DNA from 3 places in the Arthrobacter sp. Y3225116 genome. Region 1 is predicted to be linked to each of the others. Evidence: predicted binding sites of a transcription regulator. Region 1 holds the regulator's gene; each other region holds the start of a gene.
The links. The regulator HrcA, encoded in region 1, represses chaperone genes, less so after heat shock. The targets are predictions, from matches to a motif close to TTNGCACTCGNNNNNNNCGAGTGCNAA.
Positions count from the first base shown of each region.

Region 2: a site for HrcA is predicted at 3,067-3,093, ahead of groL (chaperonin GroEL). Genes of this name have one in related genera too.
Region 3: a site for HrcA is predicted at 2,373-2,399, ahead of groES (co-chaperone GroES). Genes of this name have one in related genera too.

Region 1 is NZ_JBNHGL010000062.1:310-7,998, reverse strand. Features, by position in the region: gene lepA (translation elongation factor 4) at 1-1,291, shown strand, start outside; gene hemW (radical SAM family heme chaperone HemW) at 1,339-2,568, shown strand; gene AC5RV2_RS08245 (TetR-like C-terminal domain-containing protein) at 2,516-3,142, opposite strand; gene AC5RV2_RS08240 (DUF4188 domain-containing protein) at 3,198-3,683, shown strand; gene AC5RV2_RS08235 (DUF4870 domain-containing protein) at 3,697-4,119, opposite strand; gene AC5RV2_RS08230 (DUF3097 domain-containing protein) at 4,229-5,071, opposite strand; gene hrcA (heat-inducible transcriptional repressor HrcA) at 5,218-6,231, shown strand; gene dnaJ (molecular chaperone DnaJ) at 6,305-7,438, shown strand; partial or broken gene AC5RV2_RS08215 (RsmE family RNA methyltransferase) at 7,441-7,689, shown strand, end outside.
Region 2 is NZ_JBNHGL010000081.1:180-7,636, reverse strand. Features, by position in the region: gene AC5RV2_RS09555 (RNase H family protein) at 1-161, opposite strand, end outside; gene AC5RV2_RS09550 (DUF4031 domain-containing protein) at 246-1,190, shown strand; gene groL (chaperonin GroEL) at 1,277-2,905, opposite strand; gene AC5RV2_RS09540 (TM2 domain-containing protein) at 3,300-3,749, shown strand; gene AC5RV2_RS09535 (cold-shock protein) at 3,828-4,034, opposite strand; gene AC5RV2_RS09530 (LytR C-terminal domain-containing protein) at 4,314-4,961, opposite strand; gene AC5RV2_RS09525 (DUF3263 domain-containing protein) at 5,022-5,330, opposite strand; gene AC5RV2_RS09520 (uracil-DNA glycosylase) at 5,601-6,356, shown strand; gene AC5RV2_RS09515 (siderophore-interacting protein) at 6,694-7,457, shown strand, end outside.
Region 3 is NZ_JBNHGL010000038.1:6,085-20,188, reverse strand. Features, by position in the region: gene groL (chaperonin GroEL) at 206-1,810, opposite strand; gene groES (co-chaperone GroES) at 1,944-2,240, opposite strand; gene AC5RV2_RS06190 (siderophore ABC transporter substrate-binding protein) at 2,585-3,535, shown strand; gene AC5RV2_RS06185 (ABC transporter permease) at 3,587-4,615, shown strand; gene AC5RV2_RS06180 (iron chelate uptake ABC transporter family permease subunit) at 4,608-5,615, shown strand; gene AC5RV2_RS06175 (iron ABC transporter ATP-binding protein) at 5,612-6,370, shown strand; gene AC5RV2_RS06170 (maleylpyruvate isomerase family mycothiol-dependent enzyme) at 6,449-7,048, opposite strand; gene AC5RV2_RS06165 (hypothetical protein) at 7,136-7,330, opposite strand; gene AC5RV2_RS06160 (THUMP-like domain-containing protein) at 7,473-8,735, shown strand; gene AC5RV2_RS06155 (glutamate--cysteine ligase) at 8,826-9,974, shown strand; gene AC5RV2_RS06150 (hypothetical protein) at 10,072-10,278, shown strand; gene AC5RV2_RS06145 (zinc-dependent alcohol dehydrogenase) at 10,414-11,562, shown strand; gene AC5RV2_RS06140 (hypothetical protein) at 11,574-12,149, shown strand; gene AC5RV2_RS06135 (substrate-binding domain-containing protein) at 12,170-13,255, opposite strand; gene tsaD (tRNA (adenosine(37)-N6)-threonylcarbamoyltransferase complex transferase subunit TsaD) at 13,405-14,104, opposite strand, start outside.

The DNA.
Region 1 (7,689 bases):
CAAGATCGTGCGCGACCTGCCGGCCCCGACGGGCGACGCGGACGCACCGGCCCGCGCGATGATCTTCGACTCGGTCTACGACACCTACCGCGGTGTGGTCACGTATGTCCGCGTGGTCGACGGAAAGCTCTCGCCGCGCGAACGCATCCAGATGATGTCCACCCGTGCCAGCCACGAGCTGCTCGAGATCGGGGTCAGCTCGCCCGAACCCACCCCGTCCAACGGCCTGGGCGTCGGGGAGGTCGGCTACCTGATCACCGGCGTGAAAGACGTCCGCCAGTCCAAGGTCGGCGACACCGTCACCAACCTGCTCAAGCCGGCCGCGGAGTCCCTCGGCGGCTACGCAGACCCCAAGCCCATGGTCTTTTCCGGGCTCTACCCGATCGACGGCACGGACTACCCGGTACTGCGCGACGCGCTGGACAAGCTCAAGCTCAACGACGCGGCACTGATCTACGAGCCGGAGACCTCCGCGGCCCTCGGCTTCGGCTTCCGCGTCGGCTTCCTCGGGCTGCTGCACCTGGAAATCACCCGGGAACGGCTCGAGGCCGAGTTCAACCTGGACCTGATCTCCACGGCCCCCAACGTGGTTTACGAGGTCACGCTGGAGGACAAGAAGGTCCTGACGGTCACCAACCCGAGCGAATATCCCGACGGGAAGGTTTCCGAGGTCCGCGAGCCGATGGTCTCGGCGACCATCCTCGCGCCCAACGAGTTCGTCGGCACCATCATGGAGCTCTGCCAAGGCCGCCGCGGCGAGATGAAGGGGATGGACTACCTTTCAGAGGACCGGGTGGAGCTGCGCTACCGGCTGCCGCTGGCGGAAATCGTCTTCGACTTCTTCGACAACCTCAAGTCGCGCACCCGCGGCTACGCCTCGCTGGACTGGAAGGCCGACGGCGAACAGGTGGCCGACCTGGTCAAGGTGGACATCCTGCTGCAGGGCGAACAGGTCGACGCGTTCAGCGCCATCACGCACCGCGAGAAGGCCTACAGCTACGGCGTGATGATGACGTCCAAGCTGCGCGAACTCATCCCGCGCCAGCAGTTCGAGGTGCCCATCCAGGCCGCCATCGGTTCCCGGATCATCGCGCGCGAAAACATCCGCGCCATCCGCAAGGACGTGCTGGCGAAGTGCTACGGCGGCGACATCTCCCGTAAGCGCAAGCTGCTGGAGAAGCAGAAGGAAGGCAAGAAGCGGATGAAGATGGTCGGCCGCGTGGAGGTCCCGCAGGAGGCCTTCATCGCCGCGCTGTCGTCGGATGACTCCAAGGACAAGGCAAAGAAGTAGTTCCGCAGTGCTTGTGACAACAACGACGACGGCGGAGGCGCGCCTCAGTGCCTAGCGTCCTGCCCGTGGGGGACCCGGCGCCGGCCGACGGCCTGCTGCCCGCACAGGCGGCGGCCGGCGCGGAAGACCGCGCGTTCTGCCTGTATGTGCACATCCCGTTCTGCCGGGTTCGCTGCGGCTACTGCGATTTCAACACCTACACCGCCAAGGAACTGGGTTCCGGCGCGTCGCAGGATGAATACTCGGGCACCCTGAACACGGAGCTGGAGCTGGCCGCGCGGGTCCTGCGTGACTCCGGCGTGCCGGAGCGGCCGCTGTCCACAGTGTTCTTTGGGGGCGGCACGCCCACCCTGCTGCCGGCGGCGGACCTGGCGTCCATGCTGCGCCGGGCCGCGGGCCTGTGGGGTTTGGAGCCGGGCGCCGAGGTCACCACGGAGGCCAACCCGGACTCGGTGACGCCGCAGTCGCTGGAGATCCTGGCCGACGCCGGATTCACCCGGGTGTCCTTCGGCATGCAGTCGGCCGTGCCGCACGTCCTGCAGGTGCTCGACCGCACGCACGACCCGGAGCGGGTGCCGCAGGCGGTGCAGTGGGCACGCGACGCCGGGTTGAACGTCAGCCTCGACCTGATCTACGGCACGCCGGGCGAATCCACCGCGGACTGGGAAGCCAGCCTCGACTCCGCGATCGCCTGCACGCCGGACCATATCTCCGCCTACGCCCTGATCGTCGAGGAAGGCACCAAGCTTGCCGCCCAGATCCGGCGCGGCGAAGTGCCCGGCATCGACGACGACGACCATGCGGCCAAGTATGAGATCGCCGACGCGCGGCTCGGCGCGGCAGGCTTCGGCTGGTACGAGGTCAGCAACTGGGCCCGCACTCCCGAGGACCGCTGCCGGCACAACCTGGCCTACTGGCGCGGGGACGACTGGTGGGGAGCCGGTCCGGGCGCACATTCGCACGTGGGCGGCGTTCGGTGGTGGAACGTGAAGCACCCCGCGGCGTACGCCCAGCGGCTGGCCACGGGGGTATCTCCGGCAGCCGGCCGCGAAACGCTGGACACCGGCACCCGCCAGTTGGAACACGTGATGCTCCAGACCCGCATCATCGACGGGCTGCAGACCCGGGACCTGGGGCCGAACGGCCGGAAGGCCGTGGCCGGGCTGATCGCCGACGCCCTGGTCGACCCGGCCGCGGCCTTCGCCGGGACCATCCGGCTCACCCTCAAGGGCCGGCTGCTGGCCGATGCCGTGGTGCGGCGGCTGCTCGAGGACTGACCGAGCCGGCCTCCAGCGACCGGCCGATCCGGTGCAGGGCCGCCTCGTAGGCGGAGTCCCAGCTCCAGCCGGCCGCCGGGGCGCCCGCCAACTCCAGCGAGACGAGCCCGTGGACCTGGCCCCACACCACGCCGACCATGGACGCGACGTCGTCGTCCGATGCCCCGGGCAGGGCGGCGGCGACGGCGGCAAACAGCGGCGCGATCGCCGGCTCCGCGGCGCCGGGCGTCGGCTGGCACGGCACCTGGCTGGCCAATGAACCGCCGAACATGAGGCCGTACAGGACAGGATGCTCCAGGGCCCACGCCCGATAGGCCCTGCCCAGCGCCTCCAGTCCGTCGGGAGCGGCGCGCTGCTGGGAGGCCGCGAAGGAGGCGAAACCGTCGTCGAGGATGGCGGTGAGCAGCTCCGCCTTCCCGCCGAAGAGCGAGTACACCGCCGTCGTTGACGTCCCGGCCGCCGCCGCGATCGCCCGGAGCGACACGGCGGGGGCGCCGTCGCGGGCGATCAGGGCCGCGGCAGTGTCGAGGAGCGTGCGGCGCAGCGAATCATCGTGGACTATGGGTCTTGCCATGCCCCCAGTATTCCATAACAATGTTCTGTAACACTGTTATGAAAGGAATCGGCTCATGTCGGAACAAGTACACACAGGACGGTTCACGGCCGACCCGGGCGGCGAACGGGTTACCGTCTTCCTTATCGGGATGCGGGCCAACCGCTGGTGGAAGGTGGGCAGGGTGGCACGCACCGCGTCGGCGATGCCGGCGATGCTGGCGCACCTGGCGGCCTCGCCGGAGGCCGGGCTGCTGGGCTTCCACCAGTGGTTCGGGCGGACCACGATCATGGTCAGCTATTGGAAGAGCCCGGAACATTTGCAGCGGTTCGCCTCCGACCGCTCGGCCCCGCACCTGGAACCCTGGCGGCGGTTCATGCGCGAATCGGCCGGCAGCGGGGATGTCGGCGTCTGGCACGAGACCTACGAGACGGTGCCGGGGGGCCGGGAGAGTGTCTACAGCGACATGCCGCGCTTCGGCCTGGCCGCGGCGACCGCCCACGTGCCGATCGCGGCGGGGATGAACACCGCCGGCCAGCGGTTCTCGCGGAAGGCAGGGTAGGAGGCCAGCAGGGCTAGCGGAACAAGCGCAGGTTGTAGGCGTACCGGTAGGGGACGCCGCGGTTGCACTTGACGCCGGCAATGACGGAATAAACCGTGAGGAAGACCCAGATGGAGGCCGCGATGACGGCAAAGAGCCCGCTGACCGCCGGGATGACGATCAGCAGGTTCGCAATGATGGCCACCACGGTGGGCGGAACGGTGAAGTTCAGAGCCTCTTTGGACTCCTGGGCGGTAAAGGGACCGCGGTCCTTGAAAATCAGGTAGATCGCCAGCGACGGGAAGCAGCCCAGGATGCCGCCGAAGTGCGCCATGGTTGCCCATTGCCGGTCCTCCGAAGGGGTCAGGGGCAAAGCGGACGCCGACGCGCTCTGGTACTGCTGGCGCGGAGCGGACTTGCGCTCCGGCTGCTGCTTACGAGCAGAGTTCTCGGACACTGGACCTACCTTCGGAAAATCTTCTGATGGCTCACTTCTGTTCCTAGCCTAGCCGTTCCACCCCGTCACCCGGTGCATTCCGCGGGCGCCGGCGCCGGCCGGGGCCGGCTCACACGGTCAGGAAATCGATGACTTCTTCCACCCGGCCCAGGAGGCTGGGCTCCAGGTCGGCATAGGTGTTGACACTGCCCAGCAGCCTCTTCCAGCCGTCGGCGATGTCGATCTGGGTCCGGTGCGGCCAGCCGAGGCCGGCGAGGATGCCGGTCTTCCAATCGGTGCCGCGCGGAACCACCGGCCACGCGGACCGCCCGATGACCGCCGGTTTAATGGCCTGCCAAACATCGACGTAGGGGTGGCCCACAATCAGTACGTTGCCCGCCGCAGCGGGCACGGCCATGGCGGCCTCGGCTATCCGCCACTCCTTGGAGTTGGGGACCAGGTGGTCCACCAAAATGCCGAGCCTGCGCTGCGGACCGGGGGAGAAGTCCGCCACGGCCGCCGCCAAATCGTCCACGCCGTGCAGGGGTTCGACCACGATTCCCTCTACCCGGAGATCGTCTCCCCAGACCTTTTCCACGAGTTCGGCGTCATGCTTGCCTTCGACCCAGATCCGGCTGGCCCGTGCGACCCTGGCACGCTGTCCCTCGACCTTGACCGAACCGGAGGCCGTCCGTTGCCGGACGGGTGCCTTCTGCGCCGGCGCCGCCGGCACCACCTTCACCGGCTCGCCCTCGAACAGGAAGCCGAAACCCAGCGGAAACGAGCGGACCTTGCCCCGGCGGTCTTCCAGCGAAACCAGATGCACACCGCCGGACTTCTCCACCCGGACGACGGCGCCGACCCACCCGCTCTGTGCATCCTCGAGCACCAGTCCCGGTTCGGCGCCGATTTCGCGCAGTGCCCGGGCCTTGGGGGCGGTGAGATCCTGGGGGCCCCAGCCGTAGCTGCTCATAAACTTTAAGTCCTCTGCTGGTTGTGGTCCTCACGGCACGGCCGCCCGACAATGCTAACAACGGCGGCGACGTATTAGACTTAGCACTTGGACGTGTTGAGTGCTAACGGTCTGTCCGCAGACGAGTTGGAGACAGGAGGAGTGCAGTGAGCGAGGTCCGGAGGCTGGAAGTACTCCGCGCCATTGTCGAAGACTATGTGCACTCGCGCGAGCCGGTGGGCTCCAAGGCACTGGTCGACCGGCACAGCCTGGGCGTGTCGTCAGCCACGATCCGCAATGACATGGCGGCGCTGGAGGAAGAGGGGCTGATCGTCGCCCCGCACACCAGCGCCGGCCGGATTCCCACGGACAAGGGCTACCGCCTGTTCGTGGACCGGATTTCGGACGTCAAGCCGCTCTCTGCCCCCGAGCGCCGCGCCATCCAGAAACTGCTGGAAGGCGCCGACGACCTCGACGATGTCATGGAACGCACCGTGCGGTTGCTGTCCCAGTTGACCAACCAGGTGGCCGTCATCCAGTATCCCCAGCTGGGTGCCGCCAAGGTGCGCCACATCGAATTCATCCTGCTGGCTCCCAAAAGGGCCCTGGTCGTGCTGATCGCGGACAACGGCAAGGTGGAGCAGCATGTCGCGGCGCTTCCGGCGGACGTCACCGAGGATGCCCTGTCCACGCTGCGCGCTGCATTCCTGTCGGCGCTGTCCGGGAAACCGCTGGCGGCAGTGCCGGGGCTGCTGAAGACCTTCCCGGTGCCGCCGCAGACGGCCCCGGCGGGCACGGCCGAGGCCTTGGCGTCGCAGCTTTCGCAGCTTGCCGCGGCCACGAACGAGGAGCGGATCCTGATGGCCGGCACGGCCAACCTGGCCCGTTCCACGGTCGACTTCCAGCTGAGCATCGGTCCCATCCTCGAGGCTCTTGAAGAACAGGTGGTGCTGCTGCAGCTGCTCTCCGAACTGCATCAGGACGCGCGTGGCATGTCGGTGAGCATCGGCAGCGAAAACCCCTACGGTTCGCTGGCCGAAACCTCCGTGGTGGCCACCGGGTACGGCCCGGGCGCGACGGCCAAGGTCGGCATCCTCGGCCCCACCCGGATGGACTATCCCACCACCATGGCCGCGGTGCGCGCCGTCGCCCGTTATTTGTCACGGATCCTCGCCGGCTAGCCACACGCCGCGCAGTGTCCGCACCGGCCGTCGGCGCCGGTGAATCGATCCCCAGGAAGTGAAGTACTACAAGGTGAGTAACCACTACGACGCCCTCGGTGTCAGCCAGGACGCCTCCACCGAGGAAATCAAGAAGGCCTACCGCAAGCTGGCCCGCAAGCTGCACCCGGACGTGAACCCCGGCCCGGAGGCAGCCGAACAGTTCAAGCAGGTCAGCCACGCCTACGAGGTGCTGTCCGACCCGCAGAAGCGGCGCATCTACGACACCACCGGCAACGAGAACGGCAACGACACCGGCTTCGGCGGTGGCTTCTCCGGGTCCGGGTTCGCCTTCCAGGACATCTTCGAAAGCTTCTTCGGCGGCGCCGGGGCGGGCGGCGCCGGTCCGGCCTCCCGGACCCGCCGCGGCCAGGACGCCCTGATCAACGTGCGGATCGACCTCAAGGACGCCGTCTTCGGGGTCAACAAGAAAATCGAAGTGGACACCGCCGTCGTCTGCCCCACCTGCGACGGCAGTTGCTGCCGCCCCGGCACCAGCCCGCGCACCTGCGACATCTGCGGCGGTTCCGGCCAGGTCCAGCGTGCGGTGCGGTCCATTCTGGGCCAGGTCATGACCACTGCCGCGTGCGGGAGCTGCCAGGGCTTCGGCACGGTCATTCCCGACCCCTGCAACGAGTGCAACGGGGAAGGCCGCGTCCGCAGCCGGCGTTCGCTCACCATCAAGCTCCCGGCGGGCGTCGGGACCGGAACGCGGATCCAGCTGGCCGGCCAGGGCGAAGCAGGCCCCGCCGGCGGCCCGCAGGGCGACCTGTATGTGGAAATCCGCGTCAACCCGGACAAGAACTTCATCCGCGAGGGCGACGACCTGCACGTCACGCTCTCGGTGCCGATGACCGCTGCCGCGCTGGGCACCGACCTCACGCTGGACACCTTCGACGGCGAACAGGAAGTCAGCATCAAGCCGGGCACGCAGGCGGGCGAGACCCTCACCCTGCGCGGCCTGGGCGTGACCCACCTGCGCGGTTACGGCCGCGGCGACCTGCAGGTGCACGTGCATGTGGAAACCCCCAGCAAGCTGGATGCGGAGCAGGAGGACCTGCTGCGCCGGCTGGCCCGGGCCCGCGGCGAGGAATACACCGAGGGCAAGCTGGCGTCCTCCGGCACGGGCGTCTTCGCCCGCCTGCGGGACCGGCTCGGTAACCTCTAGGCGTGACCAGCCACCTGTTCTTCACCGCTCCGGGCGAGCTCGACGACGTCGCTCCGGGCGACAGCTTCACCCTGGCCGGGGACGAGGCGCGGCACGCCGTCACCGTCAAGCGGATCGAACCGGGCGAAGCCGTCGATCTGGCCGACGGGCTGGGCCGGCGGCTGATAGGGGAGGCCGTTGCCGGCACGTCCGGCCAGCTCACCGTCCGCGCGCTCCGGATCCTGCAGGAACCGAGGCCGGACCCGGAGTTG
Region 2 (7,457 bases), on a different contig from region 1:
GTGGCCCGGAACAGGTCCAGCACGGCCATCAACTCGCCCTGGTTGTTGGTGCCGTGCGGCCAGCCCCCGGCAGCCCACGCCGTGTCGTCGATGTACCAGGCCCAGCCGGCGGGGCCGGGATTGCCGAGCGCGGAGCCATCGGCGGCAGCAGTAATAGTCATGATCTCCATCTTTTCAGATCCGGCCACCATTCCTGGCCGCCCCGGCGGGGGCATGGCAGACATTCCTGGCTCTAGGCTGGGCACGTGGCAATACTCATCGATCCTCCGCTCTGGCCAGCGCACGGCACCCACTTTTCCCACTTGGTCTCCGACACGTCGCTGGCCGAACTCCACCGCTTCGCCGCGGCCGCCGGTATCCGCGAGCGGGCTTTCGACCGGGACCATTACGATGTGCCGGCCAGCCGCTACGCCGAGCTGGTCAGGCTGGGCGCCGTCGAAGTCAGCGCCGGTGACCTGACGCGCCGGCTGCAGGCGAGCGGGTTGCGGGTACCGGCCCGTCAGCGCCCGGAGAGACTGCGCAGGGTACTGCTCCGCCGGTGGAACGAGCTGCTGCCCGGGCAGGAGGACCTCGGCCGCGACCTGCTGGACCGTTGGGGAGAACCGCACCGCCACTACCATGGCCACGGCCACCTGCTGGCTGTCCTGGAGGCGCTGGAACAGCTCACTTCACCGGCCGGGTCTCCGGCCGGGTCCGCGGCCGGGTCCGTTCCCCGGCCGCGGGCAGTATGGTTGGCGGCCTGGTTCCACGACGCCGTCTACAACGGCCGGCCCGGCGTCGACGAACAGGAATCGGCTGATCTCGCGGCTGCCTGCCTGCCGGCCGCGGGCTGCAGCGGCGAGGAGACGGCCGAAGTGGTCCGGCTGGTCCTGCTCACGGCCACCCATTCGCCCGGCCCGCACGATGGACCCGGCGCCCTGCTGTGCGACGCCGACCTGTCCGTCCTCGGCGGAACGCCGGCGGAATACCGCAGCTATGTCCGGGACGTCCGCAAAGACTATGCGCACGTGCCCGACGCCGACTTCGCCGCCGGGCGCACCGCCGTCGTCCGCGGTCTGCTGGCGCTGGATCCGCTCTACCGGACCCCGTCCGCCCGGGAGAAGTGGCTGGACCGTGCCCGGCACAACCTCTCCGCCGAGCTGGAAGCCTGGCTCGAGAGGCCCGACTGGCTCGCTCCGGAAAGGGGTTAAAGGCCGCGAGGCGCGGCTCCCATGACGGGAACCGCGCCTCGCTGAAACCGTGGCCTGCTGCCAGGCCGAGGTGGTGGCGGGGAAGCTTAGAAGCCGCCCATGCCGCCCATCTCGTCGCCGCCCGGCATGGCCGGAGCGGCCTTCTCCGGCTTGTCGGCAACAACGGCTTCGGTGGTCAGGAACAGGCCGGCGATGGAGGCCGCGTTCTGCAGGGCAGAGCGGGTCACCTTGACCGGATCGTTCACGCCCGCAGCCAGCAGGTCCTCGTAGACACCGGTGGCGGCGTTCAGGCCGTGGCCGTCGGCCAGGCCGCGGACCTTGTCGGCCACGACGCCCGGCTCCAGGCCGGCGTTGAGGGCGATCTGCTTCAGCGGAGCGTCGATGGCAACCTTGACGATGTTGGCGCCGGTTGCTTCGTCGCCTTCGAGGTTGAGGTTGGCGAACGCCTTGGCGCCGGCCTGGATCAAAGCCACGCCGCCACCGGCGACGATGCCTTCCTCAACGGCAGCCTTCGCGTTGCGGACAGCGTCCTCGATGCGGTGCTTGCGCTCCTTGAGCTCGACCTCGGTTGCGGCACCGGCCTTGATGACTGCCACGCCGCCGGCCAGCTTGGCCAGGCGCTCCTGCAGCTTCTCGCGGTCGTAGTCGGAATCGGAGTTCTCGATCTCGGCACGGATCTGGTTGACGCGCCCGGCGATGGCGTCGGCTTCGCCGGCACCTTCGACGATGGTGGTCTCGTCCTTGGTGACAACCACCTTGCGGGCCTGGCCCAGCAGGTCCAGGGTGGCGTTCTCCAGCTTGAGGCCGACCTCTTCGGCGATGACCTGGCCGCCGGTCAGGATGGCGATGTCGGCCAGCATGGCCTTGCGGCGGTCACCGAAGCCCGGAGCCTTGACGGCCACGGACTTGAAGGTGCCGCGCATCTTGTTCACGATCAGGGTGGCCAGGGCCTCGGCCTCGACGTCCTCGGCGATGATCAGCAGCGGCTTGCCCGACTGCATGACCTTCTCCAGGATGCCAACCAGGTCCTTCACGTTGGAGATCTTGGAGTTGACGATCAGGATGTACGGATCCTCGAGGACCGTCTCCTGGCGCTCTGCGTCGGTGACGAAGTATGCGGACAGGTAGCCCTTGTCGAAGCGCATGCCTTCGGTGAGCTCAAGCTCCAGGCCGAAGGTGTTGGACTCCTCGACCGTGACGACGCCTTCCTTGCCCACCTTGTCCAGGGCCTCGGCGATCAGCTCGCCGATCTGCGGATCTCCGGCGGAGATCGACGCGGTGGCGGCAATCTGTTCCTTGGTCTCGATTTCCTTGGCGGAAGCGATGAGCTCGGCGGTGACGGCGTCAACAGCCTTCTCGATGCCGCGCTTCAGGCTCAGCGGGTCGGCGCCGGCAGCAACGTTGCGCAGGCCTTCCTTGACCAGGGCCTGGGCCAGGACGGTGGCGGTAGTGGTACCGTCACCTGCGACGTCGTCGGTCTTCTTGGCGACTTCCTTGACCAGCTCGGCGCCGATCTTCTCGTACGGGTCGTCCAGCTCGATCTCCTTGGCGATGGAAACACCATCGTTGGTGATCGTGGGGGCGCCCCACTTCTTCTCGAGCACGACGTTGCGGCCACGCGGGCCGAGGGTTACCTTAACGGCGTCAGCGAGGGTGTTGAGCCCGCGCTCGAGGCCGCGGCGGGCCTCTTCGTCAAATGCAATGATCTTTGCCATAGCGGCTTACGTCCCTTCTGGACAGTAGACACTGGACGCAGCTTTTGACGGCTGCTGGCCACCTGCGGTGCCCGCGACGGACGGCTCACGACGACGGCGAATTCGGTACGCCGCGCCGCTCACCTCACCGAGGTGGCGGGTTTCACTCCCTACGGACTTTCTTAGCAGTCAGCCCGCGAGAGTGCTAACTCAATAATTAGCACTCGCAGGTGTCGAGTGCAAGCTGTTGGGCCTGCCGGATGACGCGCTTCCCCGGCTGAGATCCCCCTGAGCGCCCCCGGGCCAACAATCAGGGTGGACCCCCATGGAAACGGCCGGCCCCCCGCGCGTAGATTGGCAGGCAAGACAGCGCACGCGAACAATCGGCCCGGCAGCGGGCAAAGGTCGGAGAACCATGTCTGAATCACCGGACGAGAAGAACATCAGCAACCCCACCGAGCCCCTGGCACCGGGCACCAACCCGACGAGGCCGCTCGGCGGACAGCCGCCGTACGGAGCACCGGGACAGCAATACCCGCAGCCCGGCCAGCCGGGCCAAGGCCAGCCGGGCCAAGGCCAGCCGGGCCAACCCTACGGCCAGCAGCAGTACTACGGGGCTCCTGGCGGCTACTACTACCCGGAGCAGAAGTCCCGGCTGATCGGCGGGCTGCTGGGCATCCTGCTGGGCGGCCTCGGCGTCCACCGGTTCTACCTGGGCCACGTCGCCATCGGCGTGGTGCAGATTGTGGTCACGTTCCTGACGTTTGGCCTCGGCGCCGTGTGGGGGTTCGTCGAGGGCATCATGATCCTGGTCGGGGCAGAGCCGTTCAAGCGCGATGCCCGCGGCGTCCCGCTCAAGGAGTAGCCCGACCGCGAGGAACCGGCGCGACGAACCGGCGGCGGAGGCACCCCAGCCTCCGCCGCCGTCGTCGTTCCGGGTCTGCTACGGGGCGACCCGGACCTCTTCTGCCTGCGGGCCCTTCTGGCCCTGGCCGATCTGGAACTCTACGCGCTGCCCCTCATCGAGGGAACGGTAACCATCCATTTGAATAGCGGACCAGTGGACAAAAACGTCGGAATTTTCCTCGTCCACGGTGATGAAGCCGTAGCCCTTTTCCGCGTTGAACCATTTGACGGTTCCCAGCGCCATAGCGTTCTCCATACTCAGTAGTTCCAGCCTGCCGTGTACGGTTCAGCGGCAGGATGGTTTCACCTTAACCACGCAGCGGGGTGAAGTGACCTACCGCACACTTAATGTTATTGAGGCGTAACCGAAATTCCGCTTGGAGGGCGCGCTGCATGGGTAACGGGACTACGGTGCCGCGGGCAATCGGCGGGCCCGGCCGGCGCGCGATCTGGGCGCACGATCCATTGGTGGCCCGGATTGGCGAACGCCTCATGGGCGGCCCGGCCCGGCCCGGGGAATGCCTTACTGGTAGCCGGGACCCAGCGCCACGGTGACGTACTGCGAGACGTTGCCGTTTTCCTGCACCGTGCTGATGCCCAGCAATTGGCCGAGGGCCCGCGCGTTGGCTTCCTGGCCCGGGTTGTAGAAGATCACGGAGCCGGCGAGCGGGGCGCCGCCCCAGTTGTCCACCACCGCGATCGACCAGCCGTCCGCCTGCACCCGCTGCGATACCGTTCCGGCGAGTCCGGTCACGCCGGTGCCGTTGAGGATCATCACCGGGTCCTGCTTGTTGACCGCCGCTGCCTCTTCCGTGGGTTCCTCGGTCGGCTCCGCGGTCGCTTCCTCGGTGGGCTCTTCCGTTGCCTCCTCGGTCGGCTCCGCGGTGGCGGTCGCTTCCGGCTCGGTGGTTTCGGTTTCCTGTGCCGTCGGCGTGGGCGAAACGCTGGCCGCAGGGGTGGCCTGGCCGGCGGACGGAGTCGAAGATCCCCCGCCTCCCAGCAGCGGGAGCACGAAGAACGACAGGGCGCCCACCGCCAGCGCCAGTACCGCGGCCAGGACGATCAGGCCCAGGCCGTTGGACTTCGGCGTCGCCATCCGTGCGCGGTGCACACCGTGGCGGTCTGAAGTTTCAGGGACCTGGTCGAACTCATCCCGGGGGTACTTGCTCATCGCTTTCAGTGCATCCTTGTGGTGGCGAAACGGAAACCGGCCTACCAGGCCGTCCCGGATCTAGGCGTCGGTGCCCAGCCGGCGAGCAGTGCGCGCGCGCTGGCGGGACGTACGTAGTCTACGCAATCTCTTCACCAGCATCGGATCGTGCGCCAACGCATCCTCGGTGTCGATCAACGCATTCAGGATCTGGTAGTAGTGCGTGGCGGACATGTCGAACAGTTCGCGGATGGCCTGTTCCTTGGCGCCGGCGTACTTCCACCACTGCCGCTCCAGGGCCAGCATGCGCTGGTCGCGTTCGCTCAGCGGGCTGGCGTCGTCAACCTCGGCCTCGAGTGAAAAGGCACTGGCCTCGGCCGAACCCGCCACAACACACCTGCGCTTCCTAGTACTTGCTGACAGCAATCAATACCTCCTCCATGATAAAGGCGAATCACAGGCGTGTCATTCACCGCCCCGGGCCGGTCCCGAACGGCCGAGCGGGCGCCGCCTGGAGGGCCGGTTTGCCTGCAGATGGCATGCCCGCGGGGGTTGACTACTTGCCGGCGGGTGGGTCGCGGTGAGCATTTGGGCCGGCGGTCGGCAGTGCCCGCGGTGCCTGATTGCCTGCCCGCGGCTGATTTCCGCAAAGATGGAACGGTGAACTACGACGACGGTGCCCTCTTTCCGCTGCCCGCCCACCCGCCTGCCGCGGACTTTGGCGCCCCGTACCCGTTTGCCTCCCCCCGGGAGCTCTCCGCCGTGATTCATCCCGAGTGGGCCGAGGTGCTTGCTCCCGCCGAACCGCTGCTCTGGGACCTGGCGTCCTACCTGGACGGCGAGCGCGCCGCCGGAAAGACCTTGCTGCCCGCGCCGGCCAACGTGTTGCGGGCGTTCCAGCGGCCGCTGTCCAAGGTCAAGGTCCTGATCGTCGGTCAGGACCCCTATCCCACTCCGGGACACTCGATCGGACTGGCCTTCGCCGTCGAACGGCATGTGCGTCCGCTGCCGCGCAGCCTGGCCAACATCTACCGGGAACTGCAGATGGATCTGGGTATCCGGCCGCCGCAGCACGGAGACCTGAGCGCCTGGAGCGACCAAGGCGTGCTGTTGCTCAATCGCGCGCTCACCGTGGAGGCAGGCAAGGCCGGCTCCCACCGCAACAAGGGGTGGGAGCAGATCACCGAACTCGCGGTCCGGGCGCTGGCCCAGCGCGGCGGCCCGCTGGTGGCACTGCTCTGGGGCCGCGAAGCCCAGCAGTTGGCTCCGGTACTGGAGCAGGTGCCGCGGATCGAGACGGTGCACCCCAGCCCCCTGTCGGCCTCCCGCGGATTCTTTGGGTCGCGGCCCTTCAGCCGGGTTAACGAACTGCTGGCCGCCCAGGGCGCCGAACCCGTGCACTGGGAGCTGCGCTGAGCCGGTTCGGGCAGCCGGGCCTGAGGCCGGGCTGTGCAGCCGGGTCGTACAGCTAGCTGGGCCTTGAGCCGGGCGCCGGGACGTTTTTGTCCATGTTTTGCGCGCGGGTCCGGCGTCGCCGCAGGTCAAGGGCTTAACGGTTCCGAGACATGGACAGTTTCGGCCGAACGTGGACAGCTGGGACCGTGCGCGGACCGCTGAGGCCAAGCGGTTCGCGGTGCGGGTTCGCGCTTTCCTGGACGCCCGTGTGACCTTCACCATCCGCAAATTGGGATTACCTGGCGGGTGGATTAGGTTGACCTAAGTAGCAGTTTCCCTTCGTCAGGAGTAGTGCAGGATGCAGACACAACCGGCAGCAGCCCCCGCCCGTGCGGGACGGAGTGCTCGGCCGCCGAAGGTGCAGACCAACCTCCAGGTGACGCGCACCGAGTGGATTTCGCAGCACATGGTCCGGGTCTACGCCGGCGGCGAGGCGTTCGATTCATTCGCCGAACGGTTCGCGGCCAAGGACGCCACGGACCAGTACATCAAGATCTTTTTCCTGGACCCCGCGCTCGACGTGGAGCTTCCGGTGAACGTCGCGGAGCTGAAGGAAACGCTTCCGGCCGACAAGCTGCCGGTCACCCGCACCTACACCGTCCGCCGGCTGGACCGTGACACCCGCGAAGTGGTGGTCGACTTTGTGGTCCACGGCGACGAAGGCCTCGCCGGGCCCTGGGCCGCCCAGGCCAAGCCGGGCGACTGGATGATGTTCAGCGGACCCGGTGGCGCGTACCGGCCCGATCCCGACGCCGACTGGTACCTTTTGGCCGGCGACGACGCGGCGCTGCCGGCAGTGGCTGCCGCCATCGAGGCACTGGCCCCGGACGCGCGCGGCTACGCCTTCCTGGAAGTGGACTCCGAGGCGGACATGCAGGAACTAAATGCTCCGGCCAACCTGGAAATCCGCTGGCTGTTCCGGCGCGGCCAAACGCCCGGGACCGCTACCCTGCTGCGCGACGCCATAGCCGGCCTGGACTGGCCCGACGGCCGCGTGGACGCATTCGTCCACGGCGAGCGCGACGAGGTGAAGTCCCTGCGCGATGTCCTGTTCAAGGACCA
Region 3 (14,104 bases), on a different contig from region 1:
GCGAGGATCGGGTTCCGGGGTTGGTTACATCCTAAAACGATTCCGCCCCGCCCACTATTTCCCGCGGCAACCGATGTGGCGGAGCTAACGCGCGGCCGGACTCCGGGTCGCCCATCCCGGGGCCCTCCACGACGACGGAGGGGACCCTGCGCGGGCAGGATCCCCTCCGGACGGGCGAGGCCCGACCAACAGCTTGCGGCGTGCGCTAGTGCTGGTGGTTGTGACCGTCCTCTTCGGCCGGCTTCTCGACGACCAGGGTTTCGGTGGTCAGCACGAGTGCCGCGATCGAGGCCGCGTTGCGCAGCGCCGAGCGGGTCACCTTCACGGGGTCGATGATGCCGGCGGCGACGAGGTCCTCGTATTCGCCGGTGGCGGCGTTGAAGCCGTTGTTGAGCTCCAGGCCGCCCACCTTGGAGACGACGACCATGCCCTCGTGACCGGCGTTTTCGGCGATCCAGCGCAGCGGCTGGGCCAGCGCACGACGGACCAGGCCGACGGCGGTGGCTGCGTCGCCCTCGAGCGCGAGCACGTTCGGATCGGTGTCCAGAGCCTGGGCGGCGTGCACCAGGGCGGTGCCGCCGCCGGCCACGATGCCTTCTTCCAGGGCAGCGCGGGTGGAGGACACTGCGTCCTCGATCCGGTGCTTCTTCTCCTTCATTTCGACCTCGGTGGCAGCGCCGACCTTGATCACGCCGATGCCGCCGGACAGCTTGGCCAGCCGCTCCTGGAGCTTCTCGCGGTCCCAATCGGAATCGGTGCGCAGCACCTCCGCCTGCAGCTGGGCCACGCGGTCGGCCACGTCGGCCTCGGAGCCGGCGCCGTCAACAATGGTGGTGTTGTCCTTGGTGACGGTGATGCGGCGTGCCGTGCCCAGCACCTCGAGGCCCACCTGGTCCAGCTTCAGGCCGAGGTCCGCGGACACGACCTGGGCGCCGGTGAGCACCGCGATGTCCTGCAGCATGGCCTTGCGGCGGTCGCCAAAGCCCGGTGCCTTCACGGCGGCAACGTTGAGGGTGCCGCGGATCTTGTTGACCACCAGGGTGGACAGGGCCTCGCCGTCGACGTCTTCGGCGATGATGAACAGCGGCTTGTTGGCCTGCAGCACCTTTTCCAGCAGCGGCAGGAACTCCTGCACCGTGGAGATCTTTCCCTGGGAGATCAGGATCAGCGCGTCCTCGAGGACTGCCTCCTGGCGCTCCTGGTCGGTGACGAAGTACTGCGAGAGCAGGCCCTTGTCGAACTGCATGCCCTCGGTGAGCACCAGTTCGGTCTCCATGCTGGAGCCCTCTTCGATGGTGATGACGCCGTCCTTGCCCACCTTGTCGAACGCTTCGGCCAGCAGTTTGCCGACCTCGGGGCTCTGGGCGGAGATGGTGGCGACCTCGGCGACCTTGCCTCCGACCTCGCGGGCGTTCTCCAGCAGGCGGGCGGCAACGGCCTCGACCGCTACCTCGATGCCGTGCTTGAGCGCGCCGGGGGCGGCGCCGGCGGCCACGTTGCGGAGGCCTTCCTTCACCAGCGCCTGGGCCAGGACGGTAGCGGTGGTGGTGCCGTCACCGGCAACATCGTTGGTCTTGGTGGCGACTTCCTTGGCCAGCTGCGCGCCGAGGTTCTCGTACGGATCGTCGAGTTCCACCTCGCGGGCGATGGTCACGCCGTCGTTGGTGATGGTGGGGGCGCCCCACTTCTTGTCCAGGACCACGTTGCGGCCACGCGGACCGAGGGTGACCCGGACGGTATTGGCGAGCTTGTCGACGCCGGCTTCCAGCGCCTTGCGGGCGGCGTCGTTGAACTCCAACTGCTTTGCCATGAATTTGTTCCTTTCACGCAAAATGCCCCGGCTGCGCTGCTATAGGAGGCAGCCGGGGCATTTCGGTTGTCCGTGATTCCGGCTGCGGGCGTCGACTGCGCGCGCCCGAGCCGCCGGACTCAGCTGATGGGCCTTACTTGGTGACGATGGCCAGCACGTCGCGGGCGGAGAGCACCAGGTACTCTTCCCCGCCGACCTTGACCTCGGTTCCGCCGTACTTCGAGTAGATGACAACGTCACCCTCGGCTACGTCAACGGGAACCCGGTTGCCATTGTCATCGACGCGGCCGGGGCCGATCGCGACAACTTTGCCTTCCTGCGGCTTTTCCTTGGCGGTGTCCGGAATGACCAGGCCGGAGGCCGTGGTCTGCTCTGCTTCGAGCGGCTGGACAACAATACGATCCTCAAGAGGCTTAATGGAGACCGACACTCGGCTCTCTCCTTTTCATGCGCTACGAATAGGTTGGCCAAGGAGATGTCTGCCGTCGTCGCGGTGCCGGCAGGCGGTTCCTTGATTAGCACCCACACGGGGTGAGTGCTAACTGCGACTCTATGAGAAGGATTAGCACTCGGTCAAGGCGAGTGCCAGCGGCGGGCCCTCCGGTTTCCCCCAGCCGCCGCCTGTGTGACGAAAATCGGCTCCGCCGCCCGACGCCCAAGTTGCGTAAGGCTAACCTAACCCGGTAGCTTTCAAGCTGCGCGCAAATAGCAAACGTTTATGTTGCCTAATGCCGGTCCCCGCCCGGGCCGGCGTTGACGAACAATGGAGAGTCAGTGAAAAAGCCCCTGAAATCCGGCCTGGTGGCCATGACCGCAGCCGTTTCCATGCTCGCCCTGAGCGCCTGCGGCCAGCAGACCGACGCCGCGGCAGGCACCGACGCCGAGACGATCAGCGTAGAGCACGCCTCCGGCACTACCGACGTGCCGGTGAACCCGGAGACGGTCTACACCTTCGATCTGGGGGTGCTGGACAGCCTCACCGCCCTGGGCGTCGAGGTCGACGGCGTCCCGGAGGCGGCCGTGTTCCCCGAATCGCTGGCACAGTACGCCGGGGACGACTACACCAAGATCGGCTCCATGAAGGAACCCGACTTCGAGGCGATCAGCGAAGGCGCACCCGACCTGATCATCATCTCGGGCCGCACCGCCGAGGCCTACGGGGAACTGAGCAAAATCGCCCCGACCATCGACCTGAGCGTGGACACCGCCGCTCCGATCGAGAGCTTCAAGGAAGTCTCCGCGACCCTCGGCGAGATCTTCGGCAAGGAAGCCGAAGTCGACGAAAAGCTGGCGGCCATCGACACCCGGATCGAGGACACCAAGGCCGCAGCTGCCGACGCCGGCACCGGCCTGGTGCTGATGACGAGCGGCGGCGAGATGACGGCCTACGGGGCAGGGTCCCGGTTCGGCATCGTGCACGATGTCCTGGGCGTGCAGACCGCCGCTGACGTGAAGTCCGAGGGCCCGCACGGCGAGGCCATCTCGCACGAATTCGTCGCCGAGGCCAACCCGGACCACCTGTTCGTGATCGACCGCGACTCCGCCGTCGGCGAATCCGGGGAGGCCGCCGCGGCCGTCCTGGACAACGACCTGGTCAACGGCACCAACGCCGCCAAGAACGACAGCATCACCTATTTGGATTCGGCCTCCTGGTACCTGGTGGGCTACGGCCTGAATAATACGGATGCCATGATCAGCGCCGTCCAGGCAGCCGTCACGAAGTAGCACCCGTACGGCCGCCGGCGTCCGCCGGCGGCCTGCGCGGTGGCCCGATCCATGGCTTCCTCCACGATTTTCAGTCCGGCCCCGGCGGCAGCAGTGGCGCCGGGACGCTCCCGCGCCCGCGGATCCGGTTCCCAGCTCGCCTGGGCGGCCACCGCCGTCGTCGTCCTGGCCATTGCCAGCATGTTCGTGGGCGTCAGCGACGTGTCGCTGCCCGCGCTGCTGGCCGGTGACCAGAAGGCCTGGGACATCTTTTGGATCAGCCGGCTGCCGCGCACCCTGTCGGTCATCCTGGCCGGCGCGGCGCTGGGGATTGCCGGGCTGATCATGCAGCTGATGGCGCGGAACAAATTCGTGGAGCCGTCCACCGTGGGCACCGTGGAGTCCGCCTCGCTGGGCATCCTGGTGGTCACGGTGGCGATCCCCGGTGCCACCCTGTTGGCGAAGATGTCCGTGGCCACCGTGTTCGCGGCCGCCGGGACCGGCCTGTTCCTGCTGGTGCTGCGCCGGATCCCGCTGCGCAACACGCTCATTGTGCCGCTGGTGGGCATCATGCTGGGCGGCGTCATCGCCGCGGTGACCACGTTCTTCGCCTACCGCTTTGACCTGTTGCAGACGCTCAACAGCTGGATGATCGGCGACTTCTCCGGCGTGCTCCGCGGCCGCTACGAACTCCTCTGGATTGTCGCGCTGCTCGCGGTGATCGGCTACCTGTGCGCGGACCGGTTCACGATGGCCGGCATGGGGCAGGAATTCTCCACCAATCTGGGCCTGCACTACGGCCGGATCCTGACGCTCGGGCTGGTCATCGTCTCGCTGATCAGCGCCGTGGTGGTGGTCAACATCGGCGCCATTCCGTTCCTGGGGCTGGTGGTGCCCAACCTGGTGTCGCTGGCATTCGGTGACAGCGCCCGCCGCGCGGTTCCCTGGGTGGCAGTCTTCGGTGCGGGCTTTGTGCTGCTGTGCGACATCATCGGCTGCACCATCCGCTACCCCTACGAGATCCCGGTGGGCGTGATCGTCTCCGCCGTGGGCAGCGCCATCTTCCTGTACCTGCTGCTGAGGACCCGCAAGAATGGCTGATTCGGTACTTCCGGCCGCGCTGACGCCGCACAAGCGCCGCACCCTCACCACGGTCCGGCCGCGGACCTGGATCATCCTGCTGGGCCTGCTGACGGCCGCCCTCGTGGCGGTGTTCATGACCATCGACCTGCGCGGCAACCTCGGCTACATCCTGCCCCGGCGTGCCATCAAGATCGGTTCGATGCTGCTGGTGGCGTACGCCGTGGGCGTGTCCACCGTGTTGTTTCAGACGGTGACCGCCAACCGGATCCTGACCCCGTCGATCATGGGCTTCGATGCCCTCTACATGCTGATCCAGACCGGGCTGACCTTCGCGATCGGCGGGCAGGCGCTGCTGAGCCTGGGCGCGCCGGTGCGCTTCGTGATCGAAGTGATGCTGATGGTGGGCTTCTCCTTCCTGATCTACCGCTGGCTGTTCACCGGCGGCGGCAAGAGCCTGCACCTGATGCTGCTGGTGGGCATCGTGTTCGGGACCATGTTCCGCGGCATCTCCTCGCTGCTGCAGCGGCTGATCGATCCGAGCGAATTCATCATCCTGCAGGACCTGTTCTTCGCCAGCTTCAACAACGTGGACGGCGTGCTGCTGGCCGTGTCCGCGGTGGCCGTGGCCGCGGCCACCGTCCCGGTCTGGCGGATGCGCCGGCAGCTGGACGTGCTGGCGTTGGGCCGGGACACGGCGCTGAACCTTGGCGTGGACCACCGGCGGGCCGTCACCACCGTCCTGCTGCTCTGCGCCATCCTGGTGGCCGTTTCCACCGCGCTGGTGGGCCCGATCACGTTCTTTGGGCTGCTCGTGGCCAGCCTTGCCTACCTGCTGTGCTCGCACTTCCGGCACGTGTACGTCCTGCCCATCGCCGTGCTGCTGGGCGCCATCGCCCTGGTCGGCGGCCAGCTGGTCCTCGAGCAGGTGTTCAGTTTCGATACCGCGCTGAGCATCGTCATTGAATTCGCCGGCGGCGTCCTGTTCATCGCCCTGCTGCTGAAAGGCTCCATCAAATGATCCACGTCTCCGGAGTCTCCAAGACCTACGGCACGCAGACCGTGGTCGACGACGTCAGCTGCTACATCAAGGACGGCGGCATCACCTCGATCATCGGGCCGAACGGCGCCGGCAAGTCCACGCTGCTGTCCATGGTCTCCCGGCTGCTGCCCATGGACGCCGGGGCGGTGACCATCGACGGGCTCGACGTCGGCAAGACCGCCGGCAAGGAACTGGCCCGCAAGATGGCCATCCTGCGCCAGGACAACCAGCTGACCGTCCGCCTGACCGTGCGGGACCTGGTGGGCTTCGGCCGTTTCCCGCACAACAACGGCCGGCCGGGCCCGGCCGACCTCGTGCAGATCGAGCAGGCGCTGGCGTACCTGGACCTGACGGCGATGGCGGACAAGTTCGTGGACGAGCTCTCCGGCGGCCAGCGGCAGCGGGCGTTCATCGCCATGGTGCTGGCCCAGGACACCGACTACCTGCTGCTGGACGAACCGCTGAACAACCTGGACATGAAGCACTCGGTGGAAATGATGCGGCTGCTGCGCCGGCTGACCGACGAGCTGGGCAAGACCGTGGTGCTGGTCATCCACGACATCAACTTCGCGTCCTGCTACTCGGACTCGATCATCGCCATGCGCTCCGGCCGCCTCGTGCACCAGGGCCCGCCGGCGCAGATCATGCAGCCGGACGTGCTGCGGGACGTGTACGACATCGACATCCGCATCGAGGAGATCGAGGGCAACCGGATCGGCGTCTACTTCGCCTGACGCCGGCCGGCGGGGTTGGTGCCGGCCACGGCCGGCGGGGTTGTTGCGGGCGCAGTCCCACCCGACGCCCGCACGGCGTCAGACCACGGAGAAATCGCCGGGCAGCATGGTCCGCCCGGTCAGGGCCAGCAGCACCTGGGCTCCGTCGCCGCGTTCGGCGGCAATCTCCATCGCCAGCCGCCCGGCTTCCAGCTCCACATTGCGCGGCAGTTCCGCCACCAGGCCGCAGGCCCGGGACAGGTCGAGGGTGTGCACCGCAAGTTCGAAGATCCGGGTGGGCAGGTAGTCGCTGAAGCGCATCCCGCCGGCGGCCGTCTCGATGACCCGGTCCTCGGTCAGCGGCAGCGTGTTTTCCAGCTGGGCCAGCAGCCGGTCCACCATATCCACCGGGTCCGGGCCCAACTCCTTGCCGGCTGCCATGGCCCGCTCGGTGACGCCGGGATCATTGGCCAGTCCGGTGGCCAGGTAATAGTCCGCGGCCGATTCCACCTGGACTGTCTTGGCGGGGCGCCCCAAGTAGGTCAGCACCGTGGACAGCGCCCGGCTGGTATGTCCGGCGAGCGTCCGGACGCTCCAATCGTCCAGCCCGGGTGCGTTCCATGCGGCCGGCGGCACGTTTGCCAGCACCTCGCGGAAGTACCGGCCCGCGGACAGGAACGTTGCCGCCGATTCGATCATGCGCCCATGCTACGGCCGGCAGGCGGTCGCGGCCAGCGCCGCCCTTCGTCCTGGCCGATCCGGCCGGAAACGGCCGTCGCGGGTCGTTCAGGCGAGGCGCCGCAGCTCCGGCTTCCAGCCCGCAGCAGGCGCGGCGACGCCTGCGGCGACGTCATCCCAGAGGGCCTGCCAGCCCCGGTGTGCCCTGTTGCCGGCTTCGATCAGCTCGCCAAGTTCCGCTTCAATCTCGGCTTGGCAAGCGTCAGTATCAATGTCGTACCCGTCGATGGATGTGGACATCATGCACGCCTCCTCACAGTAAGCTTCCTTACCGACCCTACGGAGTCCCAGCATATCCCGCTATGGGGAGAACTACCCATCGCCGCTTTAAAGGCACGAATCGGCCGGTCCGCCGGCCTGAATCCGCTGCACTAGGCTTGAAACCATGGCACCCGAGACCCACGCCGAGAGCATTGCACCGATTCTCACTCCGGAAGGCTGGGAGCTGCTGAATTCGCTCGGCCCCTATTCCGAAGCGGAAAGCCTGCACACCGGCACCGAGTTGCGCAAGGCCGGCCACTCCCCCGAACTGGTCTCCGCCGCCATGACACAGTCCCGTCTCCGTGCGAAGGCCACGGCGAAGTTCGGTCCCTTCGCGGAAAAAATGCTGTTCACCCCGGCGGGGCTGGAACAGGCCACGCGGCTGAACATCGCGGCCCTGCACGCCCGGCGGTTCCAGGCCGCCGGGGTGGAGCACGTCGCGGACCTGGGCTGTGGAATCGGCGCAGACGCCATGGCGCTGGCCAGCCTGGACCGCAGGGTCACCGCCGTGGAACGGGACGAGACGACCGCCGCGGTGGCCACCATTAACCTGATGCCGTGGCCGACCGCGACCGTGGTCAACGCCGATGCGGAGGGACTGGACCTCACCGGGATCGACGGCGTGTGGCTGGATCCGGCGCGGCGGACGACGACGGCCTCGGGCACCACCCGCATCTTCGACCCGGAGGCGTTTTCTCCGCCGCTGTCCTTCGTGGAGAGGCTGGCCGACCGGGGAATGCCGGTGGGGGTCAAGCTGGGCCCGGGGATTCCCCATGAGGCGCTGCCGGACAACTGCGAGGCCCAATGGGTATCCGTCGACGGCGACGTGGTCGAGGCGGCGCTGTGGTTCAACCGGCTGGCGCGGCCGGGCATCCGGCGGGCGGCCTTGGTCACCGGAGCCGGCGGCACCGCCGAACTGACCAGCGCCGTCAGCTACGACCCGGCCAACCAGGACGTGGCCATCGGACCGGCGGCGGGCTACCTGTACGAGCCCGACGGCGCGGTGATCCGCGCCGGGCTGGTGGCAGACCTCGCCCGCGGGCTGGGCGGGCACCTGCTGGATGAGCACATCGCGTATATCTGCGCCCCGCACCTGCAGCCAACGCCGTTCGCCCGGGCCTACCGGGTGCTGGAGGTCAGGCCGTACAACGTCAAGAAGCTCAAGGCCTGGGTGAAGGCGAGCCGGATCGGCACGCTGGAGATCAAGAAGCGCGGCACGTCAGTTGCCCCGGACGAACTGCGCAAGACCCTCTTGACCGGTTCCGGCAAGGGGCCGAACAAGGCGACCCTTGTGCTGACGAGGGTCGGCGAGGACCGGATCGCCATCGTCGTCGAACCTGTCCCCGCCGCCGGGGCCCGCAGCCGCGAGCGCAGCGCCAGGCCTTGACGCACTAGAATCAAGCTGTGTCTTGGCCGCGCGGCCCCAGCAGACCCATACCTCCGGCGGCAGCCGGTCCAGCCAAAGACGGAGCAACGTTTGTACATCGATTTCGCACGGTCCGCCCAATCCTCCCTCGGGGTTGAGTGGGAGCTGGCGCTGGTGGATGCCCAGACCGGCGAACTGGTCTCGGTGGCCGAGCAGGTGCTGGACGCCGTCCGCGCCGGGCATCCGGAGCTGCGGGACGATGACGAGCACCCGCACGTGAAGCAGGAGCTGCTGCTGAACACCGTGGAGCTGGTCACCGGTGTCTGCAACACCGTCCGCGAGGCCAAAGCGGACCTGAGCAGCGCCCTGGCGGCCGTCCGCGACGTCACCGACCCGATGGGGGTGGAGCTCTTCTGCGCGGGCAGCCATCCGTTTGCCGCGCCGCGGTTGCAGCCGGTCACCGACAAGGAACGCTACGCCAAGCTGATCGACCGTACCCAGTGGTGGGGGCACCAGATGGTGATTTACGGCGTGCACGTGCACGTGGGCCTGGACCACCGGGACAAGGCCCTGCCGGTATTGGACGGGCTGGTCAACTATTTCCCGCACTTCCAGGCGATCTCCGCCTCCTCCCCCTTCTGGGCGGGAGAGGACACCGGCTACGCCTCGCAGCGCGCGCTGATGTTTCAGCAGCTGCCCACCGCGGGGCTGCCGTTCCAGTTCCCCAGCTGGGCGGTGTACGAGGATTACGTCGAGGACATGTTCACCACCGGGGTGATCGACACGATCAGCGAGATCCGCTGGGACATCCGGCCGGTTCCCGCACTGGGCACCATCGAGATGCGGGTGTGCGACGGGCTGTCCACCCTGCAGGACGTCGGGGCCGTGGCCGCGCTGACGCAGTGCCTGGTGGACGAGTTCTCCACCGCCCTGGACGACGGCTGGGCCATCCCCACCATGCCGCCGTGGCACGTGCAGGAGAACAAGTGGCGTGCCGCCCGCTACGGCATGGACGCCATCATCATCCTCAACGCCGCCGGCAAGGAAATGCCGGTCACGGAACACCTGCGCGAACACGTGCTGAACCGGCTGGAACCGGTCGCCCGGAAGCTTGGCTGCAGCGACGAACTGGCAGACGTGGAGAAGATCCTCGAGGCCGGTGCCGGCTACCAGCGCCAGCGCAGGGTTGCCGCCGAGCACGACGGCGACCTGCGCGCCGTCGTCCTCGACGTAGTCAGCCAGCTTCGCGGGAGCAACTGAGAGCCCGAAACCGGTCCCGTTTGGTCCCGAACAGGCGTAGGCTCTGCCCCAAGGAAACACCCAGGGAAACAGAGCCGGATGCGGGAAAGGGCTGGGCATGGCCGGGGAAAAGCATGCTGACGACGAGGCGCTGTACCAGGCGGACGCCCCGGTCCCGGAGCAGGACTCCGACGCGCCGCCGCACGCCGGCTCGGCCAGCCTGGATGCCGCCATCGAACCGGACGTCGAGCGCGGGCCCGAGGACCGGCCGGAAGACGGTGACAAGGACCCGGCGTCCCCCCAGGAACCGGAAGACGGCGGCTAGGACCGGCCATCCCCGTCTCCGGCCGCACGGTCTCCCGGGCGCTGGCCTCCCGGACGCCTGAGGGCCTTGACCGTTGCTTGCCGGGCGTGTGAAGCTTGCGGGCACTCAACTATCCGCTTCCTCAAGGAGGCACCGATGAGAGCCATGGTGTACCGCGGGCCCTATAAGACCCGGGTGGAAGAAAAAGACATTCCCGCCATTGAACACCCCAACGACGCCATTGTCCGGGTGACGCTGGCCGCAATCTGCGGCTCGGACCTGCACCTCTACCACGGCATGATGCCCGATACCCGGGTCGGGATGACGTTCGGCCACGAGTTCATCGGTGTGGTCCACGAGGTGGGGCCGTCGGTCCGGACCCTCGCGCCGGGCGACCGGGTCATGGTCCCGTTCAACGTGTACTGCGGCTCCTGTTACTTCTGCGCGCGGGGCCTGTACTCCAACTGCCACAACGTGAATCCGAATGCCACGGCGGTGGGCGCCATCTACGGCTACTCCCACACCTGCGGAGGCTACGACGGCGGCCAAGCCGAATACGTCCGGGTGCCCTTCGCCGACGTCGGACCCGCCCTGATCCCGGACTGGATGGACGACGAGGACGCCGTGATGCTCACCGACGCCCTGCCCACCGGCTACTTCGGGGCGCAGCTGGGCGACATCGTCGAAGGCGACACCGTGGTGGTGTTCGGGGCCGGACCGGTGGGGCTGTTTGCCGCGAAGTCCGCCTGGCTGATGGGAGCGGGGCGCGTGATCGTCATCGACCACCTGGAGTACCGGCTGGAGATGGCCCGTTCCTTCGCGCACGCGGAAACCTACAACTTCGTCGAGTACGACGACATCGTGGTGCACCTGAAGAAGGTGACGGATGACCTGGGCGCGGACGTGACGATCGACGCCGTGGGCGCCGAGGCGGACGGCAACCTGACCCAGCACCTCACCTCCGCGAAGTTCAAGCTGCAGGGCGGCTCGCCCGTCGCCCTGAACTGGGCCATCGATTCGGTCCGCAAGGGCGGGACCATTTCCGTGATGGGCGCCTACGGGCCGATGTTCAGCGCCGTAAAATTCGGGGACGCCCTGAACAAGGGGTTGACGCTGCGGATGAACCAGTGTCCGGTCAAGCGCCAGTGGCCGCGGCTGTTCGAGCACATCCGCAACGGTTACCTGAAACCGAACGACATCGTCACCCACCGCATACCGCTGGAGCATATCTCCGACGGCTATCACATTTTCTCGTCGAAACTCGATGGCTGCATCAAGCCGCTCATCGTGCCGAATGCCGGCTAGGAGACTCCGCGATGCCGTACCGAGCCGAAAAACCCGAGCGCAGGCATACCAGCGAAGAACTCCGCGCCCGGATCCCGGGCTGGGGTGCCGACCTGGATCCGAAGGACCGACCGGCCGTGCCGAAGGAACGCTTCGATCCCGGCGCCACCGGCGCCCACTGGGATTTCCCCGACCGCCAGGAGGAGAAATGGCCGCGCGAGCGATCCCTTGAGCACCGCATGCTGACGCCCGTCTTCGGCACGTCGACGCCGCCCAAGGGGCTCTCGGGCGCCATGCGGCGATACTCCTACCGGAAGTACAGCGAGGCGCGGGCGGCCCACTGGATAATCCTGCTGGCCGCCGACCGGGTCGATGCCTGGGAAAGCCACCTCCGCTCCTTCGCGACGCTGCGTCCGGACAATCCCGTCACCGAATCCGGCGTGCGCAGCGAGTTCAGCCATCACGGGCTGGCCTCCCGGACCGGGACGAAGCGTGCGGACCTGAGCCACCAATGGCTCGACCCGGTCATCGTGGCCGGTCCCTGGCTGGCGGCGGGCGGCCTGGCCGCACTGGCTGTCAGGGGCCTGGCCCGGCGCCTGCGCGCCTGAACGCCGACAATCCCCGGCGTCTACTCGACGAGCTGCAGCAGTTCCCGGTTGTCGGCGAAGACCTCCGCGGCGTTCTCCTTGGTGACGGCCTCGGCTTCGGTCAGGTAGGCGGCCACGCTGGTTTCCGCATTGCCGTAAGACTCTTCCTCGTCGGCCTCGGGTGCATCGTCCTGCGCGAACCCTTTGACGACGGTCAGGGCCTCGCCCACCATGGCCGCCGGGTCGGCGTAGGTGGTGGCGTACTGCTTGCCGGCCATGATTGATTCCACGGCGTCCGGGGCGGATCCGCTGCCGACGACGACGGCGGAATCCTGCCCGCCGTCTTCGGCGGCCTGGATGAGGGCCTGGGCGGTGGCGTCATCGGCGGCCAGGATTCCGTGCACCTCGTCGGAGGCATATTCCTCCTGCAACATGCCGGCCAGCCGCTCTGCCGCCGCATCTGGGTTTTCGCCGGCGGTTGCCTCGAAATCCGTCTGCCCGGACAGCACGGCCACGGTGCCGTCGTCGATCTTGGGTTGCAGCACGCTCATCGCTCCGTCGAACGCCAGGCGCGCCCCGCCGTCGTCCGGGTGGCCGCTGAACAGTTCGACGTTGTAGGGTCCTCCGCCCTGCCGTTCGGCCAGCCCATCGAGCAGTGCCTGGGCCTGGAGCTCACCGGTTTGGAAGGCATCCGCGCCCACCAGGTAGCCGGCCGCGCCGGTGCCCGTGACCATGGTGCCGAACGCGATGACCGGGATTTGCGCCTCCTGCGCCGCGGCCAACTGCTCCCCCAGGCCTGCCGGGTCTGCCGGATCCACGATCAGCACTTCCGGTTCACCCTCGAGCATCGTACTGATTTGTTGCTGCTGTTCCGCGGCGGTTTCGGCAACCTGGACGTTCGGTTCGAAGTTCGAGCCCTCGATCTGTTCGGTGAACAGCGCTTCGGCGTACGCGGTGTCGGCGGAGAGGGACACGCCGATCAAGGAGCCGCTCTCAAAGCCTCCGGCGCCGCCGGCTTCCGGCCCCTCCCCCGTCTCCTCCCCCGTGCGGGAACAGGACGTCAGCAGCAGCGCGGCCGTGACGGCCACCGCCGCCGGCAGTTTCATTCGTCCGGCAAATGATCCCATGTCGTGTACCTCCGTCGTTCCGCCGTCCGACCGGATGGGAGATTTGTGAGGAAGGGCCGGCGTGCCCCGCCGTGGTTTCAGCCTAGGACCCCGCCGCGGATTGGGATAGACGGTGTCCGTCCTGCGCGGCGGGCGCGGGCCGGATCGCCCTAGAGGTGCACGCTGGTGACCGGCATCGACGAATCCGGAGCGAATTCGAGGCCGGAGGGCCTGCCGCCGGCCATGACCACCTGGGCGCCGAGCGCGGCGACCATCGCTCCGTTGTCCGTGCACAGGGACACCGGGGGCACGCGCAGGGAGATGCCGTGCGCCGCGCAGCGTTCCTCGGTCAGCGCCCGCAGCCGCGAGTTCGCCGCAACGCCGCCGCCGAGCAGCAGGTTGGTGACGCCGTTTTCGGTGCAGGCCAGCATCGCCTTCGCGGTGATGACGTCCGCCACGGCTTCCTGGAAGGACGCGGCGATGTCGGCCACCGGCAGGGGTTCCCCGGCTGCCTCGAACTGCTCCACGCAGCGGGCGACGGCCGTCTTCAGGCCGGAGAAGGACCAGTCATAGCGGTGCGGGCCGGGGGCCTCGGCCGAGCCCATGTATTTGGGCTGGCTCAGTCCGCGGGGGAACCGGATGCGCCTCGGGTCGCCCTCCCGCGCCAGTTTGTCGATCGCCGGGCCGCCGGGATAGCCCAGGCCCAGGATGCGGGCCACCTTGTCGTAGGCTTCACCCGCCGCGTCGTCGATGGTGGAGCCGAGCAGTTCGACGTCGTCGGTCAGGGAGCGCACGCGCAGGATCTCCGTGTGTCCGCCGGAGACCAGCAGCGCGCCCAGGTTGTCCGGCAGCGCTCCCCCGTCCAGCACG